Regions from separate parts of the Streptomyces sp. NPDC057280 genome, predicted to be linked through region 3. Evidence: riboswitches for the same ligand, from Rfam matches in the RefSeq annotation. Region 3 holds a riboswitch; each other region holds the start of a gene.
What was found. A riboswitch is a leader RNA that binds a small molecule or an ion and turns the genes downstream of it on or off. The one in region 3 is predicted to bind thiamine pyrophosphate.
Positions count from the first base shown of each region.

Region 1: it holds a riboswitch for thiamine pyrophosphate, as region 3 does, so the genes downstream of both, thiC (phosphomethylpyrimidine synthase ThiC) here and ACFUO4_RS35180 (thiamine ABC transporter substrate binding subunit) in region 3, are expected to answer to the same signal.
Region 2: it holds a riboswitch for thiamine pyrophosphate, as region 3 does, so the genes downstream of both, thiO (glycine oxidase ThiO) here and ACFUO4_RS35180 (thiamine ABC transporter substrate binding subunit) in region 3, are expected to answer to the same signal.

Region 1 covers NZ_JBHUYR010000007.1:315,157-317,413, reverse strand. Annotated here, with positions in the region: gene thiC (phosphomethylpyrimidine synthase ThiC) at 1-1,074, opposite strand, end outside; TPP riboswitch at 1,067-1,256, opposite strand; gene ACFUO4_RS33795 (YibE/F family protein) at 1,328-2,257, shown strand, end outside.
Region 2 covers NZ_JBHUYR010000002.1:1,274,710-1,276,966, forward strand. Annotated here, with positions in the region: gene ACFUO4_RS16300 (thiazole synthase) at 1-24, opposite strand, end outside; gene thiS (sulfur carrier protein ThiS) at 28-228, opposite strand; gene thiO (glycine oxidase ThiO) at 225-1,385, opposite strand; TPP riboswitch at 1,383-1,494, opposite strand; gene ACFUO4_RS16315 (hypothetical protein) at 1,547-1,897, shown strand; gene ACFUO4_RS16320 (NAD(P)/FAD-dependent oxidoreductase) at 1,987-2,257, shown strand, end outside.
Region 3 covers NZ_JBHUYR010000008.1:123,534-125,790, reverse strand. Annotated here, with positions in the region: gene rlmN (23S rRNA (adenine(2503)-C(2))-methyltransferase RlmN) at 106-1,212, shown strand; TPP riboswitch at 1,256-1,363, shown strand; gene ACFUO4_RS35180 (thiamine ABC transporter substrate binding subunit) at 1,360-2,257, shown strand, end outside.

The DNA of each region.
Region 1 (2,257 bases), on a different contig from region 3:
CGTGACGTCGTAGGCGGCGAGGATCTCGCATAGTTCCTCGAAGTTCTCGTAGAGGAAGCTCTCCTTGTGGTGTGCGAGGCACCACGCCGCCATGATCGAGCCGCCGCGCGAGACGATGCCCGTCTTGCGGTTGGCGGTCAGCGGGACGTACGGCAGACGCACGCCCGCGTGGACCGTCATGTAGTCCACGCCCTGCTCGGCCTGCTCGATGACCGTGTCCTTGTAGATCTCCCAGGTCAGCTCCTCGGCCTTGCCGTCGACCTTCTCCAGCGCCTGGTAGAGCGGCACCGTGCCGATGGGGACGGGGGAGTTGCGCAGCACCCATTCACGCGTGGTGTGGATGTTGCGGCCGGTGGACAGGTCCATGACCGTGTCGGCGCCCCAGCGGGTCGCCCAGGTCATCTTCTCGACCTCCTCCTCGATGGAGGAGGTGACCGCGGAGTTGCCGATGTTGGCGTTGACCTTCACCAGGAACCGCTTGCCGATGATCATCGGCTCGATCTCCGGGTGGTTGACGTTCGCGGGGAGCACCGCGCGCCCCGCCGCGATCTCCTCCCGCACGACCTCGGGCGCCACGTTCTCCCGGATGGCCACGTACTCCATCTCGGGCGTGATCTCGCCACGGCGCGCATACGCCAGCTGCGTCACCGCCCCGCCGTCACGGCTCCGGCGCGGCAGCCGGGGCCGCCCCGGGAAGACCGCGTCGAGGTTGCGCAGATTGCCGCCCCGCGGCGAGGTGTGCTTGATGCCGTCGTCCTCAGGACGGACGGGACGGCCCGCGTACTCCTCGGTGTCGCCGCGGGCGATGATCCAGTTCTCCCGCAGCGGGGCCAGGCCCCGGCGGACATCGGTATCGACCAGCGGATCGGTGTACGGGCCCGATGTGTCGTACAGCGTGACCGACTGCCCGTTGGTGAGGTGCACCTGACGGACCGGCACTCGAAGGTCGGGGCGCGAGCCCTCGACGTACCCCTTGTGCCAGCCGATGGACTTCCCGCTCTCCGAGGACTGTTCGCCCGCGATGAGCTGTTCGTCCTGGCTGGAGGCAGGCGTGCGTGCGTCCTTGATGGTCATGAGACCTACTCCCTACGCCGGCATTACCCGGTAACAGGTTCGGCGGTCGACGCAGCGGTTTCCGTCTGTCGATGTTTCGTGGGCAACGTCACTCACTGGTGACGACGTTCCACGTGAAACATCGCTGGGACGGAGGTCAGCGCCCTCTCAGCCCGGTGCTCCGAGCTCCCGCGTGTACAAAGGTGGCTCCACGCTAGCGTCAATTCGGGCGCGGTGAACAGGGGGCCCCTGCCGTTCTTGCGATGATCGGTCGGTGACCACGACACCGCAGCCCCCGTATCCGCCCGAGCCACCCCGTGGCCCCGGCCGCAGAGGCGGCGCTCAGCCCGGGCCGGATGACTGGAACAGGCCTGGGTCGGACGAATGGCACGAGTCCGGGTCGGATGACTGGAACGGGTCCGGGTCGAGCGGCTGGAACGGGCCCGGCCCTGGCGGGGGATTCGAGCACGGCCCCCGACCCGGCGGCCGGGTCGAACGCGGGTCGGCAAGCGGCGGCGGATACCACCCTGGTCACGACCCCGGTCACCGCTCTCCCGGCGCACCCGGCCACAGCCACGAGCACGCCCACGACACGGGTGGCGGGCACGGCGGCCTCCCAAGGGAAGGCAGCGGCGCAGGGGATGCCGGTGGCACGGGAGGTGGCGGTGGCGCGGGAGGTGGCGGTGGCGGTGGCGGTGGCGGTGGGCACGGTCACTCGCACGGCCACAGTCACAGCCACGGCCCCGCAGCCCCCGTCTCCCAGCACCTGCGCAAGGTCATCGCGGCGATCCTCATCCCGTTCGGCGCCGCCGTTCTGGTGGGCCTCGCCGTGCTGTGGCCCGGCGGTGCCCCCGCGCACGAGCGCACCGGCGTCGGCTTCGACCGGCAGACCCAACAGGCCACCGTCACCAAGGTCGACGAGGTGAGCTGCAAGTCCGTCAACGCCTCGGGCGAGACGCCGACCGGCGACACCTCTACCGCCGAGGGCTCCTCCGCCCAGCAAGAAGCCGGCGGCACCTGCAAGAAGGCCACCATCCGCGTCGACACCGGGAAGGACAAGGGCCGTACGTTCACCGAGATCGTGCAGCCGGACCAGTCGCGGCAGCTGCACGAGGGCCAGAAGGTCGTGGTCGCCTACGAGCCCTCCGCCCCGAAGGACCTGCAGTACTCGGTCACCGACGTGAACCGCCGGTTCCCCATGGCC
Region 2 (2,257 bases), on a different contig from region 3:
GAGGATGAAGGGATCGTCGGCCATGGGTCAGCCTCCTTGGACGGCGGTCAGGACCTCGACGCGGTCCCCCTCGGAGAGGGACGTCGACGGCCACTGCGCGCGCGGGACGACGGTTTCGTTGAGGGCGGCGGCCACTCCGGAGGGTGCCGGGGTGAGGGCGCGCACGACGGTGTCGAGGGCCGTGCCGGGGGCGAACTGGCGCGGCTCCCCGTTGACGGAGATGTTCATGCGGGCTGCTCCGTGAGGTGCTTCGTGAATCGCCTGGGGGTGAAGGGGCGGGCCTCGTCCGGGAGTTCACCGGTGGTCAGGGCGTGGGCCATGGCATCGCCGGTGACCGGCGTCAGCAGCACGCCGTTGCGGTAGTGGCCGGTGGCCAGCAACAGCCCCGGCAGCTCGGTCGGGCCGAGCAGGGGCGCGTTGTCGGGGGAGCCGGGGCGCAGCCCCGCGCGGGTCTCCGTCAGCGGCAGCTCGGTGATGCCGGGGACCAGTTCGTGCGCGTCGCGCAGCAGCTCGTACACCCCGCCCGCGGTCACCGTCGTGTCCCAGCCCTGCTCCTCGCTGGTCGCCCCGATCACCAGCTCGCCGTTCTCCCGCGGGACGAGATAGACGTGGCTGCCGCGCACCACGGCCCGCACGGTCCGGCTCAGGAACGGCGCGTACCGCTGAGGCACGGTCAGCCGCAGCACCTGCCCCTTCACCGGACGCACCGGCGGCAGCACGGCCTGGGGGACCCCCGCGAGACGTCCGCTGAGGCTGCCCGCCGCCAGCACGACCTGCCCCGCGCCCAGCCGCGTACCGCCGGTCGTGGTGACGCCTGCGGCCCGGTCCCGCACGACGTCGAGCCGCTCGGCCCAGTCGCGGTGGAACACCACGCCCGCCCGCTCGCAGGCGGCCAGCAGCGCCCTGGTCAGCCGCCGGGGGTCGATCTGGTGGTCGCCGTCCACCCGCAGCCCGCCGCGCACGCCCGGCGCGAGCATCGGCTCCAGACGCCGGCACTCACGCCCCGACAGCCACTCGGACTCCAGCCCCGACTGCTGCTGCAGGGCGTGCAGTTCGCGCAGATGGGCGCGGTCGTCGGCGTCCAGGGCGACGGCGAGCGTGCCGCAGCGGCGGTGGCCGAGGTCGAGCCCGGTCAGGTCGGTCAGCTCGGCCGCGAAACCCGGATAGCGGCGGGCCGAGGCCAGGTTCAGGCCGAGCAGGGTCTGCTCGCCGTAATGGAGTTCGGTGACGGCGGCGAGCATGCCGGCCGCCACCTGGGCGGCCCCGCCGCCCGGTTCGGGGTCCACGACAGCCGTGGCGAAACCGCGCTGCGCGGCCCGCCAGGCCGTGACGAGGCCGATGATTCCGCCCCCGACGACGAGGACGTCTGACGTACGTGAGGACATGGGCGTCCAGCCCCTCCCTTCGCCGGCATGACCCGGATCAGGTTCGTACGGTCGGAGGCCGCCAGCCTCCCTCTCAGCCCGGTGCGTCCGGGCTCCCGCGAGTGCTCTACGTTGGCCACCCTAGCCCGACGTCGTATGTCTCAGTAAGGGAGCCTCTCTCGGTGGCACGCTCGCTCGACGGTCTCGTCCTCGCCCCGGTCGCCGACCAAGCGCCAGGTCAGGTGGGGACCCGGACCCGGTTCACCTACCACGAGAAGGACGGCGAGATCTGGGCCGAGTACGCCGGTGGCGATGTCGTCCGCGGGCACCTGGTGGGCACGCGCGCGGGCGACCGGCTCGACTTCCGGTACGTGCAGCTGAAGCACGACGGGACGACGTCGAGCGGGCACTGCGTGTCGACGGTCGTGGAGCTCGCGGACGGGCGGGTGCGCCTTGAGGAGCGCTGGGAGTGGGAGTCGCAGCCCGGCAGCGGGACCAGCGTTGTGGAGCAGGTCACTGTGCAGGGCTCCTGACTGACAAATTGTCAGTTGTCTATGGTGATCAGGTGAGCGACGAGACGGAGACGCAGGCGCGGCGGCGTGTGGTCGTGGTCGGCGCTGGCATGGCCGGCGTACAGACCGCGGTGGCCCTGCGCGAACAGGGCTTCACCGGCACGGTGACGCTGATCGGCGCGGAACCCCACCAGCCCTACGACCGGCCGCCGCTGTCCAAGGCGGTGCTGCTCGGCAAGGCCGAGGGCTCCGCCTTCGACGTCGACTTCGAGGCGCTCGGCATCGAACTGCGGCTCGGCCTCGAGGTGCTGGGCGTCCGCCCGGCCGACCACGAACTGGACACCGAGGGCGGTCCGGTGCCGTACGACGTCCTGGTCCTCG
Region 3 (2,257 bases):
AACGTACGGCAGGAAGACCCGTCCCGCGTGGGGAAATCATCGGTCACCCTCGGTGACGGGCGGGGGCAGGAGTCACTCCGTTCGATCTGCGACACTGGTACAGCCATGCCTAAGCCCGGAGAACTCACTTTCGTCGCCCCGCGCGGAGCCAAGAAGCCGCCGCGGCACCTTGCCGATCTCACTCCTGCCGAGCGCAAGGATGTCGTGGCCGAGATCGGTGAGAAGCCGTTTCGTGCCAAGCAGCTCTCGCAGCACTACTTCGCGCGGTACGCGCACGACCCGGAGCAGTGGACGGACATTCCGGCCGGCGCTCGCGGCAAGCTGCAGGAGGCGCTGCTTCCTGTGCTGATGACCGTCGTCCGGCATCTGTCGACCGACCAGGGGACCACACGCAAGACGCTGTGGCGGCTGTTCGACGGGACGCTCGTCGAGTCGGTGCTGATGCGGTATCCGGACCGGGTCACGATGTGCATCTCGTCGCAGGCCGGGTGCGGGATGAACTGCCCCTTCTGCGCCACCGGGCAGGCGGGGCTGGACCGGAACCTGTCCACCGCCGAGATCGTCCATCAGATCGTCGACGGGATGCGCGCGCTCCGGGACGGGGAGGTGCCCGGTGGGCCCGCGCGGCTCTCCAACATCGTCTTCATGGGCATGGGCGAGCCCCTCGCCAACTACAAGCGGGTCGTGCAGTCGATCCGTGCGCTGACCGATCCGGCTCCGGACGGGCTCGGGCTGTCGCAGCGGGGTATCACCGTCTCGACGGTCGGGCTGGTGCCGGCCATTCACCGGTTCGCCGACGAAGGGTTCAAGTGCCGGCTCGCCATCTCGCTGCACGCTCCCGATGACGAGCTGCGCGACACCCTCGTCCCCGTGAACACGCGCTGGAAGGTGCGCGAGGTGCTCGACGCCGGGTTCGAGTACGTCGAGAAGTCCGGGCGGCGGCTGTCGATCGAGTACGCGCTCATCCGGGACATCAACGACCAGGCATGGCGTGGGGACCGGCTCGGGCGGCTGCTGCGCGGCAAGCCCGTGCACGTCAATCTCATCCCGCTCAACCCGACCCCGGGCTCGAAGTGGACCGCCTCGCGGCCCGAGGACGAGAAGGCCTTCGTCGAGGCCATCGCCGCGCACGGCGTGCCGGTGACCGTCCGGGACACCCGGGGCCAGGAGATCGACGGGGCCTGCGGTCAGCTCGCGGCCGGCGAACGGTAGTCTGACCGTCGCAAGAACACCTTCGTATACCTAACTTCATATATCTATCCGACAGGGGAGCGCCACAGCGCTGAGAGTGCGGCCGTCGGGCCGCAGACCCTCTGAACCTCGCCCAGGTCATTCTGGGTAGGAAGTTCGGTCATCACCGTGAGTAGCAAGAAGTACTGTGCTGTCGTCGTCGGCCTCGGCCTGGTCGCGCTGTCCGCGTGCGGGTCGTCCGACGAGGGCGGCTCCCAGAGCGAGTCCAAGACCGTCACGCTCGTCAGCCACAACTCGTGGGCCGTCTCCAAGAGCGTCCTCGCCGCCTTCGAGAAGGAGTCCGGCTACAAGGTCAAGGTCCTGGAGGACGGCGACGCCGGGCAGGCCGTCAACAAGGCGATCCTGACCAAGGACAACCCACAGGGCGACGTCTTCTTCGGCGTCGACAACACCCTGCTGTCCCGGGCGCTCGACAACGGACTGTTCCAGTCGTACGAGGCCAAGGGCGCCGACACCATCAAGCCCGGCTACCGGGTCGACGGGGACAAGGTCACGCCCATCGACACCGGCGACATCTGCCTCAACTACGACAAGGCCTGGTTCAGCAAGCACAAGCTCCAGCCGCCCACGTCGTACGACGATCTGGTCAAGCCCGCCTACAAGGACCTCCTCGTCACCGAGAACGCCTCCACCTCCTCGCCGGGGCTCGGGTTCCTGCTCGGTACCGCCGCCAAGTACGGCGACGACGGCTGGGAGGCGTACTGGACCAAGCTCAAGGCCAACGGCGTCAAGGTCGTCGACGGCTGGGAGCAGGCCTACAACGAGGAGTTCTCCGGGTCCGCCGGCGGCAAGAAGGCGAAGGCCGACCGGCCGCTCGTCGTCTCGTACGCCTCCTCGCCGCCCGCCGAGGTCATCTACGCCGACCCGAAGCCCTCGACCGCGCCGACCGGTGTCGTCGACGGCACCTGCTTCCGGCAGGTCGAGTACGCGGGACTGCTGAGCAACGCGAAGAACAGCACGGGCGGCAAGGCCCTCATCGACTTCCTCCTGACCAAGAAGTTCCAGG